Regions from separate parts of the Enterobacter asburiae genome, predicted to be linked through region 2. Evidence: predicted binding sites of a transcription regulator. Region 2 holds the regulator's gene; each other region holds the start of a gene.
The links. The regulator CRP, encoded in region 2, controls carbon source genes, mostly activating them, when cyclic AMP is high. The targets are predictions, from matches to a motif close to ATGTGANNNNNNTCACAT.
Positions count from the first base shown of each region.

Region 1 (3,155 bases), 730 kb from region 2:
ATCCACGTTCAGCGAGTAGAGGTTGTGCAGGTTCGAGTAGCCGGTACCGAAATCATCGATCGCGACTTCATAACCCGCCTGACGGAAAGCCTGAATCACCGGGGTGGTTTTTGGCACATCGATAAAACCGCGTTCCGTCACTTCTATTTTGATTTGCTGGGCACGGACGGCGTAGTGGCGGGCCTTGTCGGAAATCATGGCGATCAGCCGCGAGGAGTGGAAATCCGTGGCCGACAGGTTAATCGAAATATAGAGATGCGGATGCTCGGCCAGGAAATGACCCAGATCGTTGAACACCTCCTCAACGACATAGTCCGTAATCCGCTCGCTCATCCCCTCATTTTCCGCCAGCGGAATAAACTCTGCCGGGCTCATCACCTGGCCGTTAAAGCCAGGCCAGCGTAACAGCGCCTCCGCGCCCACACACTGGTTATTCTTAATATCAATAATCGGCTGATAGTGAACGCAAAGCTGTCGTTTGTTCAGCGCCCGGTGCAATAAGCGCCCCGGTGAATTGAGCTCACGATGGGTACGCGACCATACCAGCAAAATAATAATGCTGCAGATCATGCCCAGCGGTAGCGTCAACGTCGCCTGGTGATAAAGCGTTTCATAAAAGCGTTTATTTGATGTCGAGACAATGGCCGCAATCGGTCTTTTGGGAGATGTTACGATCGTATAAAAGCGGTTATCTTTTTGAAATACCGATTCCTTATCCCGAATCATCGAATTTAATAAAGAAACATTGGCTTTCTGGCTGACGGAAAAGAAAGCATTGGTTACCGTGTCGTACACACCCCAGGAGAGAGAATGATCCGCGGACATGACTTCGCTGTATGAAAGCGGATTGACGACCACCACATAATTTCCGCGCTGCATATATGTCATTTTATAGCCAGTATAAAATGGGGTATCGCGATAATAATAGATAGCGACGTCAGGTTTACGCGTGTAATTAGCGACAGGAATGGCGTAGGGGTGATCCGGTGTAAAAACGGTCGAACAAAGAAAATTCTGACCTTCAGCGTAAATTAAATCGGCGACAAACAGGCGGCCACGAACAACGTTCAGCATATATTGACGGTGTCCCGGCGTGCAAAGCTCACCCTGATATTTTACAGCCTCGTCCCTGGCCAGCTCAACCTGTTGAATAACCAGCTCTGTTTTGTCTAAAGCCAGTTCAGCAAATGTGCGTAGCTGGGCGCTTGTTTCAGAAACGGCTCGTAGCTGGGCAAACCATAGCGCAAGCATCACCGGCAGCATAACTACCATGATGATCCCTACCACCCTGAGCATTTTGCGCCGCGCGCTACGATTCATTTCCCGCCCTATATCCCTGCATGTTGTACGCCTGTAGTAATGAAGGCCGGATGCTTTGTTAAACAGGTGATTACGTTGCATGAATCATGCGAAGTTAGCAACTGACTTTTAGTATTAAAAATCTTAAAATTCGTTATGCCGATAATATTTTCCCGTAAGTTAAACTGTAAGTATTCGTTCCGTTTCAATTAAGGAAAATAATTATCCAGCCCGTTTGGGCTGACGGGAAGATAACACAACAGACGATCGTTGATTAAGCCAAACGTCTGACAGCATGAAAAAAGTACAACTTCATCAGGACGTTTTATGCTATTTGCTCGGAGGCATTGTGTCCGTTGATTTATAAATAGTCAGCCTTCACCACAATATTTTCAGGATTGGGTGAGAATAACGTCCCTCTTATAAAAACCGAATTTGCGGCTTCTCCACCTGCCCGATGGGCGTTTCCGGCGCGCTGTGTGCCCACCTCCTCATGCACTGAAGGCCGAACCAACCCGCACAATCGCCTTTTCTGAGGAATAAAATCCTCTTTTTTGATCGCTCAGATACTGGCGAATAAATCAACAAATGTGATATAGTTCACACATATTTTGTAACGAGAAACACCGTTTCATTCAGTTCGTCTGTTTTGTAGAGGATGGGTTTTATGGCAACCATTACTACCAGCATGGTTCTCCTGCGCTGGCCTTTGTTGAGTGCGGTACTGATGTTTTTAGCCAGCACGCTGAATATTCAGTTTCGTAAATCTGACTATGCGGGTCTTGCTGTCATCAGCACCCTCCTGGGGCTGGGTGCGGCCTGCTGGTTTGCAACGGGTCTGCTTGGCATCACCCTGCTGGATATCGCCGCCGTCTGGGAAAATATTAAAGTGGTGATGGTTGAGGCGATGAGCCACACGCCGCCAGACTGGCCGATGGTGATTACCTGATCCCTGACGGAATAAAAAAACCCAGACGATAGTCTGGGTTTTTGTTTTCAGCTCGCGGAAATCAAAATGGTTCTAATTACCTGATAGTGGAAAATAAAACAAAAAATATAATAATTTCATATTGTTATATAATAAGTTATTAACTATGTGAAGTTTTTAGTAAAAAATAGCCTTTATTACGACTAAAAACTTTACTTTCCTCTCTTGGCTGTTGCTCACCGCAATCATTCCAATTTTCTGGAATTAGTCTAAAAGAGAATCAGAGCAACTCTTTGCCTATTAGCAGCCTGAAGTCAACTCTGTTGTGAAGATTAACCTCATAAATTCCCTCAATAAGATTTTCAAGGGAATATTTAACCAGTTCCGCTGGGCCAATAATGATACAGCCATTTTTGACTTCAATATCAATAGCATCGCCGATACTGAAGCCAGCTTTTTCCATAATTGCTTCTGGTATTTTGAATACCGGGCTATCTCCGCATTTCTCAATAATTGTCTGGATCATTAGAGCTCCCCCGCTAGTACCATCACACATCATTTCTATAACTATACTTATATATCAACAACTTATATCACATGATTTCAAACCATTTAGTACGCATCATTCCACTAATCAGTATTAGTAAAAATAATTCAACTATCTTTTATTAATAGATAATTGATACATCCCGCTACAGCACATCGTCCGAACCAAATAGTATCTAATTGATTAGAAATGATTTTAAGTTAAAACAGATGAAAAAAGTCAGATGTGCTGTAGTGGGAAAATGATTTTTAATGGAGTGGCTTGCGGTGCCGAAACCTCCTGATCGATCACCATTTAACAAATGAACATCTACACAAACTTACAGACAGGCTCAAAAATTTGTATACATAGCGCAGTTGAGGTTAGGATAATCAAAGCTTC
Region 1 covers NZ_CP011863.1:3,197,740-3,200,894, forward strand. Annotated here, with positions in the region: gene ACJ69_RS15470 (EAL domain-containing protein) at 1-1,320, opposite strand, end outside; gene ACJ69_RS15475 (YjcB family protein) at 1,967-2,248, shown strand; gene ACJ69_RS15480 (AbrB/MazE/SpoVT family DNA-binding domain-containing protein) at 2,508-2,753, opposite strand.
Region 1: the regulator CRP is predicted to act here: its motif matches at 1,888-1,905, upstream of ACJ69_RS15475 (YjcB family protein).

Region 2 (3,155 bases):
CGCGTCCGGAGATGGACATGGCCATTCGTAAGGCGCGCGATTCGGGTAAACACATCAGCTACTTCGGCCCGGAAGCCAATGACTTTGGCCTGCTGGAACAAACCTTTATAGAGTACGGTAAGAGCGGCAAAGGGCAGTCCCGCAAGTATCTGCACACCTATGATGAAGCCGTCCCCTGGAATCAGGTGCCGGGAACCTTTACCCCGTGGCAGCCGCTGCCGGAACCCACCGACGTCCTGTTTTACGAAGGACTTCACGGTGGCGTGGTCACCCCTCAACACGACGTGGCGCGCCACGTGGATCTGCTGGTCGGCGTGGTCCCTATCGTTAACCTGGAGTGGATCCAGAAGCTGACGCGTGACATGAGCGAGCGCGGCCATTCGCGAGAGGCGGTGATGGACTCCGTGGTGCGCTCCATGGAGGATTACATTAACTTTCTGACGCCGCAGTTCTCCCGCACCCATATCAACTTCCAGCGCGTGCCGACGGTGGACACCTCCAACCCGTTCGCGGCCAAAAGCATCCCGTCGCTGGATGAAAGCTTTGTAGTGATCCATTTCCGCAATCTCGACGGCATTGATTACCCCTGGCTGCTGGCCATGCTGCAGGGCTCTTTTATTTCGCACATGAATACGTTAGTGGTGCCGGGCGGAAAAATGGGGCTGGCGATGGAGCTCATCATGACGCCGTTGGTGGAGCGACTGATGGAAGGGAAACAGATCGCGTGAGCATGTTCCCTCTCCCAGTGGGAGAGGGTTAGGGTGAGGGCATCAACACGCACGATGCCCCATCAATCACGCCTCGATCACTTCATACGAATGCGTGATTTTTACCGCTTTCTCCAGCATTAACGCCACCGAGCAGTACTTCTCCGCAGACAGGTCAACCGCACGCGAGACCGCCGCGTCTTTCAGCTCTTTACCGGTGACCACAAAGTGCAGGTTAATATGGGTGAACAGGCGTGGCGCCTCTTCGCGACGTTCTGACGTGAGTTTGACTTCACAATCCGTCACGTCATGACGTCCTTTTTGCAGAATCGATACCACATCAATTGCGCTGCATCCGCCTGCCGCCATCAGCACCATTTCCATTGGGCTGGGTGCTTTATCGCCGGAGTTACCGTCCATCAAAATCTGGTGTCCTGACGCGGACTCGCCCAGGAACGTTAAACCTTCAACCCATTTCACGCGCGCTTGCATATTCTTAAACTCCAACGTTGCATTTTTGGTGACAGATTACGCGTGCGTTACATTTCTCGCAATGGAAGGCGACCTGCATCATGCTGAAGCGAGACACCAGGAGACACGCGGCGAAAGCTATGCTAAAACACTCAGGATGCTACAGTAATACATTGACGTTACACGTGTATGCAGAGGACATCAAACTTTACTGGCTGCGAAACGTTACGGTAGCCGACTTCCCAGGGTATGGGTAAGAATTCGATTGCAACCCCAGAGTCCGGATGCATCTGATGACTCTGGTGACAGCTTATAACAGAGGATAACAGCGCATGGTGCTTGGCAAACCGCAAACAGACCCGACTCTCGAATGGTTCTTGTCTCATTGCCACATTCATAAGTACCCATCAAAGAGCACGCTGATTCACCAGGGTGAAAAAGCGGAAACGTTGTATTACATCGTTAAAGGCTCGGTGGCAGTGCTGATCAAAGATGAAGAAGGGAAAGAGATGATCCTTTCTTATCTGAACCAGGGCGATTTCATCGGTGAACTGGGCCTGTTTGAAGAGGGCCAGGAACGTAGCGCCTGGGTTCGTGCAAAGACAGCATGTGAAGTGGCTGAAATTTCTTACAAGAAGTTCCGTCAGCTGATTCAGGTTAACCCTGACATCCTGATGCGTCTTTCTTCCCAAATGGCGCGCCGTCTGCAGGTTACGTCAGAGAAAGTGGGTAACCTCGCCTTCCTGGACGTTACCGGCCGTATCGCACAAACCCTGTTGAACCTGGCGAAACAGCCAGACGCCATGACCCACCCGGACGGCATGCAAATTAAAATTACCCGTCAGGAAATTGGTCAGATCGTCGGTTGCTCCCGTGAAACAGTGGGCCGTATCCTGAAAATGCTGGAAGATCAAAACCTGATCTCCGCCCACGGTAAAACCATCGTGGTTTACGGAACGCGTTAATTCCGCTTAAACGGCGTGCCATCGCAAGGTGTCACGCCGTTTTTGTCTCTACTCCCCATGTGGCGCAGGCTGATCTATCACCCGGAAGTTAACTACGCACTGCGACAAACGCTGGTGTTGTGTCTTCCTGTGGCCATAGGCCTGATCCTCGGACATCTTCAGCAAGGCCTGCTGTTTTCCCTCGTGCCCGCCTGCTGCAACATCGCCGGTCTGGACACGCCGCATAAGCGCTTTTTCAAACGCCTGATTATCGGTGGCTGCCTGTTTGCCGGCTGTAGCCTCGCCGTACAACTTCTGCTTGCCCGGGATATCCCGCTGCCGCTGATCCTGACCGTGCTGGCGATGACCCTCGGCGTCACGGCGGAAATCAGTTCGCTGCACGCCCGCCTGCTTCCCGCCTCGCTGATTGCGGCCATTTTCACGCTGAGCCTTGCAGGGAATATGCCGGTGTGGGAGCCACTGCTGATTTACGCCCTGGGGACATTATGGTACGGGCTGTTTAACTGGTTTTGGTTCTGGCTGTGGCGCGAACAGCCGCTGCGTGAATCCCTGAGCCTGCTCTATGTGCAGCTTGCGGATTACTGCGAGGCCAAATACACCCTGCTCACCCAGCATACCGATCCGGAAAAATCCTTACCGCCGCTGCTGACGCGCCAGCAGAAGGTGGTGGATCTCATAAGCCAGTGCTATCAGCAGCTGCATATGCTCGCCGCCAACAAGAACCACGAATACAAGCGGCTGCTGCGCACCTTCCAGGTCGGGCTGGATCTGCAGGAGCATATCTCCGTTAGCCTTCACCACCCGCAGGAGGTGCAAAAGCTGGTCGAGCGCAGCCACGCCGAAGCGGTGATCCGCTGGAACGCGCAGACCGTGTCCGCACGCCTGCGGGTGCTGGCCGATGATATTCTCTATCACCGCTACCCGACGCGCTTTAACATGGATAAGCAGCTGGGCGCGCTGGAGAAAATCGCCCGTCAGCATCCGGATAACCCCGTCGGCCAGTTTGCCGCCT
Region 2 covers NZ_CP011863.1:3,924,493-3,927,647, reverse strand. Annotated here, with positions in the region: gene ACJ69_RS18900 (phosphoribulokinase) at 1-728, shown strand, start outside; gene ACJ69_RS18895 (OsmC family protein) at 795-1,199, opposite strand; gene crp (cAMP-activated global transcriptional regulator CRP) at 1,511-2,143, shown strand; gene ACJ69_RS18885 (YccS/YhfK family putative transporter) at 2,201-3,155, shown strand, end outside.

Region 3 (3,155 bases), 1.6 Mb from region 2:
GCCTTGTGCTGCACAACATTCTGGCGCAGTACAAAGGCAAGCCAATGAAAGCCTATATCTACAAAGACCACGGTTCACTGGTGTCGCTGTCAAACTTCTCTACCGTCGGCAGCCTGATGGGCAACCTGATGCGCGGCTCAATGATGGTAGAAGGGCGCATTGCCCGCTTCGTGTATATCTCCCTGTACCGCATGCACCAGATTGCGCTGCACGGCTATTTCAAAACCGGGCTGATGATGCTGGTGGGCAGAATCAACCGCGTGATCCGTCCGCGTCTGAAGCTGCACTAATCTTTCACTCCCTCCGGGCCCTCTGGAGGGAGTTTTTAGCATTTCATGCTGTAGATCACAGTTTGACTGCTTAAGAGTTCTCCTAAATACAATATATCTCCTCTCAACGCCCTTTTTTTGATCCTTTATCTGATTGGCGAAGCGCGGCCTCCATTGCAAAATTGTTACCAATAGCAACAAAGGAGGAAGTCCCGTGAATAAATCAATGTTGGCGGGTATAGGGATTGGCGTCGCGGCTGCGTTAGGTGTGGCTGCCGTTGCCAGTCTCAACGTATTAGATCGCGGCCCGCAGTATGCACAGGTGGTTTCTGCTACACCGATTAAAGAAACCGTGAAAACCCCTCGTCAGGAGTGCCGTAACGTCTCCGTGACGCACCGTCGTCCGGTGCAGGATGAAAACCGCATTGCCGGTTCTGTTCTTGGTGCGGTAGCGGGTGGCGTGATTGGTCACCAGTTTGGCGGCGGCCGGGGTAAAGACGTAGCGACCGTGGTCGGCGCGCTGGGTGGCGGCTATGCCGGTAACCAGGTGCAAGGCGCGATGCAGGATAATGATACCTACACCACGACTCAGCAACGCTGCAAAACCGTCTATGACAAGTCGGAAAAAATGCTGGGCTATGACGTGACGTACAAAATTGGCGATCAGCAGGGCAAAATCCGCATGGATAAAGACCCGGGCACGCAAATTCCACTGGATGGAAATGGCCAGCTGGTTCTGAATAACAAAGTGTAAAAAAGATGTTCTCTGAATTTAGCTCCTCATGCGCTCAGGCTGAGGAGCTTTTTTTTGCTTCAGGTTTTCAGTAGCTCAGGCCACAGCCGCAGCGTGGTTTCGCTAATATGCTGCAGTTTTTCCAGCGTGGCCCCTTCGCGGGCGCTGATCGACATCCCCTGCAAAATACAGCTCAGGTATTGTGCCAGCAGCTGAGGGTTGCATTGCGCGGGGATTTCACCGCGCTGCTGGCGCTGCGCCAGAAAGGCGCTGAGCGTCTCTTCCTGCATGGCATGCCGCGATTTCACCGTATTGGCAATCTCTTTGGATGACGCCGCAAGAGTGGCAGAGGTGTTAATCATAAAGCAGCCCGCAGGCGTCTCTTTACTGGTGAAGCAGGTCGCGACGGCGGTGAAATAGTCGCGAAGCGCCTGTTCAACGCTTTTCTCTTCACAGAACAGCTGGGCTTCGTGTTTCGCCGCAAAGCGCGAAATGTATCTGTCCAGCACCGCCCTGAACAGCCCCTCTTTATTGGTAAATTCGGCATACAGCGTCGGCGCTTTGGCTCCGGTGGCTTCTACCAGATCGGAAAGCGAGGTTGCTTCATACCCATGTTGCCAGAAGAGAGTCATGGCCTTATCAAGCGCTGCATCCCTGTCAAACACTTTTGGTCGGCCACGGCTTTTCTTCGCACAACTCGTGACATCGGTTGTCATTTGCCGTTGGTCCTCTGTTGGTTTGGTGAATGACCATTATAAAAATAAACGCAACCCACCACCAGCGCAGAATGCTTAAAAATAAATTAATCATATATGTATGAAAAATAACAATTTTAAAATTAAGTTAACGCTCGTTATAAAATTATGTTGACGCGTGACCTGGATCACATTTATTATTTACCTATCGATCGTTAACTAAATGATTAACGACCTCCAAATTCATCTGCTAAAGGTAAACATCATGAAAAACGTAAAAACCCTCATCGCTGCCGCTGTCCTGAGTTCACTCTCTTTCGCAAGCTTTGCTGCTGTACAAGTGCAATCTACGCCTGCTGACCAGCATAAAGTCGGGACTATCTCTGCGTCTGCCGGTACTAACCTGGGTTCCCTGGAAGATCAGCTGGCGCAGAAAGCGCAAGAGATGGGTGCAAAATCTTACCGTATCACCTCTGTGACCGGTCCTAACACCCTGCACGGCACTGCGGTCATCTACAAATAAGCCGGGCATAAACCCTCATTTATGCCACTGCAATAAAAAACGCCCTGCTTAGCAGGGCGTTTTTTTATTTCTGATTTACATCGGCTGCTGGACGACATCGTGATGCCGGGTGACATCGGTCGGCATACCTGACCGGGCTTCCATCGCACGCTCCATCACCACGCTGTTGGTATTCGCATTCGTTTTGAAGCTTACCATCGCGGCATTCAGGTTAATGGGCAGCGTCTGCGGATCGTCGCCAATGTTTTTCGATAACGGCTGATGAATCTCAACCAGCCGCACGCCGCCGGGCTCCTCTGAAACTTTAATCGGCGTATTGATAATATTCACTTTGGTTCCCGGCGTAACGACGTTGAACAGCGTTTTGATATCGTCATCGCGCAGACGAATACAGCCGGAGCTGACGCGCATGCCGATGCCAAAGTCCGCATTCGTTCCGTGCAGCAGGTAGACGCCGCCGTATGCCGCGAGGCGTATCGCGTGGTGCCCCATCGGGTTATCCGGACCAGCCGGCACCACGGCAGGAAGATCGATCCCCTGGGCCTTATAGCGGGCACGAATGTTGGCCGTCGGGGTCCAGGTTGGATTCGCGCGTTTATCCGAGACGGTGGTGACCATCGTCGGCGTCAGCGTGTCGCCGCCCAGCTGACCAATACCGATAGGGTAGACCGTCACTTCGTTTTTACCCGGCGGGTAATAGTACAGGCGCAGCTCGGCGAGGTTTATCACCATCCCCTCGCGCGGGGCGTCCGGCAGGATGGTCTGTAACGGGATGGTCAGTACGCTGCCCGCGCGCGGGACATACGGATCGACGCCGGGGTTCGCCTGCAGCAGGGCCAGAAAACCGACGTTATATTTTTTGGCAATCGCTTCCAGTGAACCACCATTATTTTCAACCACATGAAAGCGGTTTTCACCCACCACCTTGCTGCCGG
Region 3 covers NZ_CP011863.1:860,278-863,432, forward strand. Annotated here, with positions in the region: gene ACJ69_RS04245 (NAD(P)/FAD-dependent oxidoreductase) at 1-290, shown strand, start outside; gene ACJ69_RS04250 (glycine zipper 2TM domain-containing protein) at 484-1,023, shown strand; gene ACJ69_RS04255 (TetR/AcrR family transcriptional regulator) at 1,083-1,718, opposite strand; gene bhsA (multiple stress resistance protein BhsA) at 1,963-2,220, shown strand; gene ldtC (L,D-transpeptidase LdtC) at 2,296-3,155, opposite strand, start outside.
Region 3: the regulator CRP is predicted to act here: its motif matches at 1,874-1,891, upstream of bhsA (multiple stress resistance protein BhsA).

Region 4 (3,155 bases), 190 kb from region 2:
ACCGCCATCAGGCCGTACGGCGTGCCGCGCCCGGTGGTAAAGACCTGTACCGTAATGCCGGACGCTACCTGCTGAGTACCGCAGACGAAATCGCTGGCCGGCGTTGCCGCGTAGATCAGGCCGCGCTTCGTTGGGCGCTGGCCCGGAGAGAGCACTTCCACAATCGCGCTCTGGCCGGATTTGGCAATCGATCCAAGCGCTTTTTCCACCACGTTGGCCAGGCCGCCTTTTTTGTTGCCCGGAGACGGGTTGGCGCTGCGGTCGGTTTTGCCCATATCGAGATAGCTATCGTACCAGGCCATTTCCTCGAGCAGGCGCTTGCCGACCTCTTCATTAACGGCGCGTGGCGTGAGTAGATGGATGGCGTCACGCACTTCGGTTACCTCGGAGAACATCACCGTGGCGCCGCAGCGCACAAGCAGATCGGATGCATAGCCCACCGCCGGGTTGGCCGTCACGCCGGAGAAGGCATCGCTGCCGCCGCACTGTGTTCCCACTACCAAATCAGACGCCGGGCAGGTTTCGCGCTGGCGCTTGTTGAGCTTGTCCAGATGGCGTTCAGCCACCTGCAGGATATCGTCGACCATTGAGCGGAAACCCACGTGGCGTTCGTCCTGCAGGCGCACGATGCTGGCCTCGTCTGCCGGAATGGCTTTGACATCTTCGGTGCCCTGCAGCAGGCGCTCTGGCTGCAATTTTTCACACCCCAGACCGATGACCATCACCTCGCCGCCAAAGTTCGGGTTCAGGGCGATATTATGGATGGTACGAATAGGCACCACGGCAGCGGGTGCGTTAATCGCCACGCCGCAGCCGTAGAGGTGGTTCAGGCCAACCACGCCGTCGACGTTCGGGTATTTCGGCAGCAGATCGCGTTCGATGATTTTCACCACGTAATCCACTACGCCCGCCACGCAGTGCACGCTGGTGGTAATGCCGAGCAGATTCTTGGTGCCGACGCTGCCGTCCGCGTTGCGGTAGCCTTCGAAGGTATAGCCCTCCAGCGGAGGAAGCGGTTCCGGCACGCGGGTCGCCAGCGGAAGCGTGTTTAGCGGCGGCGCTTCAGGCAGCGCCACCAGCGACTCCTCAACCCAACTACCCTGTGGTATAGAGCGAACGGCATAGCCGATGACTTCACCGTAACGTACGATTTCGCTATTAGCAGGGATATCCACCAGGGCGACCTTATGTCCCTGCGGAATATGCTCAATCAGTTCCAGCCCGTCCGGGAAGCGGGTGCCCGCTTTTAAGCCATTGTCGTTGACAATAATCGCCACATTATCGGTGTCGTGGACTTTTATATAAAACGCCGTCGGCGATGCCTGTCGAATTTCAATGTCGGCCATTGTTCAGTATTCTCCAGCAAAGTGTCTGATAATAAATTCAGCCAATTTTCAAATGGTAGAAATAAATACGCGGCTTTCAGAAATAAAGCATGTCAGCATAGGGGATATGAAAATGTGATCTCGATCGCTCCAGAACCAGTAATGCCTGATTCTGTGCATTAGCGCCCAGCGCCTTGTGCATATGCAAAAAAATTTATCGAAGTGTAACGCAATACTTGAGCATTAAAACAATGTGCGGTCATGGATTGCGTCTTATACTGAATGACGATTTTATAACGCCAAAATACGTCAGAATAATAAATATAATGCTGGTGCGGTGTCTGATTAAATAAAATGATGCTGATATAGGCTGCGGAATTAAAAAGGTAAATACGATGAGTAACGATATCTTCCCGAATAAATTTAAAGCGGCCCTCGCGGCACACCAGATTCAGATTGGCTGCTGGTCCGCGCTGGCAAACCCTATCAGCACCGAAGTGCTGGGCCTGGCCGGTTTTGACTGGCTGGTGCTGGACGGCGAACATGCGCCGAACGATATCAGCACCTTTATTCCGCAGCTGATGGCGCTGAAAGGCAGTCCCAGTGCCCCGGTAGTGCGCGTGCCAACTAACGAGCCGGTAATTATCAAGCGCCTGCTGGATATCGGTTTCTACAACTTTCTGATCCCGTTTGTGGAGACGGAAGAACAAGCGGCCCTGGCCGTAGCTTCAACGCGCTATCCGCCTGAAGGGATCCGCGGCGTTTCCGTTTCGCATCGCGCCAATATGTTTGGCACCGTGCCGGACTACTTCGCGCAGTCCAATAACAACATCACCATTCTGGTTCAGATCGAGAGCCAGCAGGGCGTTGATAACGTTGACGCGATTGCAGCCACAAACGGCGTGGACGGTATCTTCGTCGGCCCGAGCGATCTGGCGGCCGCCTTTGGCCATCTGGGTAACGCCAGCCATCCTGACGTGCAGCGCGCGATCCAGCACATCTTTGCCCGCGCTAAAGCTCACGGCAAACCGTGCGGCATTCTGGCGCCGGTTGAGGCTGACGCCCGTCGCTATCTGGAGTGGGGAGCCACGTTTGTTGCCGTCGGCAGCGACCTCGGCGTATTCCGCGCAGCCACGCAGAAATTAGCCGACGCTTTTAAAAAATAACCATCATTGAGGAAACAGATTATGACGCTGAAAGTGGGTTTTATTGGCCTGGGCATCATGGGTAAACCAATGAGTAAGAACCTCATCAAAGCGGGTTACTCACTGGTGGTATCCGATCACAATCCGCAGGCCGTGGCAGAGGTGATAGCGGCTGGCGCTGAGACGGCCACCACCGCGAAGGCCATTGCCGAGCAGTGCGATGTCATCATCACCATGCTGCCAAACTCACCGCATGTTAAAGAGGTTGCGCTGGGTGAGAACGGCATTATCGACGGTGCGAAGCCGGGCCTGGTGTTGATCGATATGAGCTCTATTGCGCCGCTCGCGAGCCGAGAAATCAGCGAGGCGTTAAAAGCGAAGGGCGTCGAGATGCTGGATGCGCCGGTCAGCGGCGGTGAGCCGAAAGCGATCGACGGCACGCTGTCGGTGATGGTCGGCGGTGATAAAGCCGTTTTCGATAGATACTACGACCTGATGAAAGCGATGGCGGGCTCCGTGGTGCATACCGGGGACATCGGGGCGGGTAACGTGACCAAGCTGGCCAACCAGGTCATTGTGGCGCTGAACATTGCCGCCATGTCCGAAGCGCTGACGCTGGCAACCAAAGCGGGCGTCAACCCGGATCTGGTCTATCAGGCCATTCGCGGTGGTCTGGCGGGCAGTA
Region 4 covers NZ_CP011863.1:4,118,143-4,121,297, forward strand. Annotated here, with positions in the region: gene garD (galactarate dehydratase) at 1-1,346, opposite strand, end outside; gene garL (2-dehydro-3-deoxyglucarate aldolase) at 1,721-2,491, shown strand; gene garR (2-hydroxy-3-oxopropionate reductase) at 2,513-3,155, shown strand, end outside.
Region 4: the regulator CRP is predicted to act here: its motif matches at 1,459-1,476, upstream of garD (galactarate dehydratase).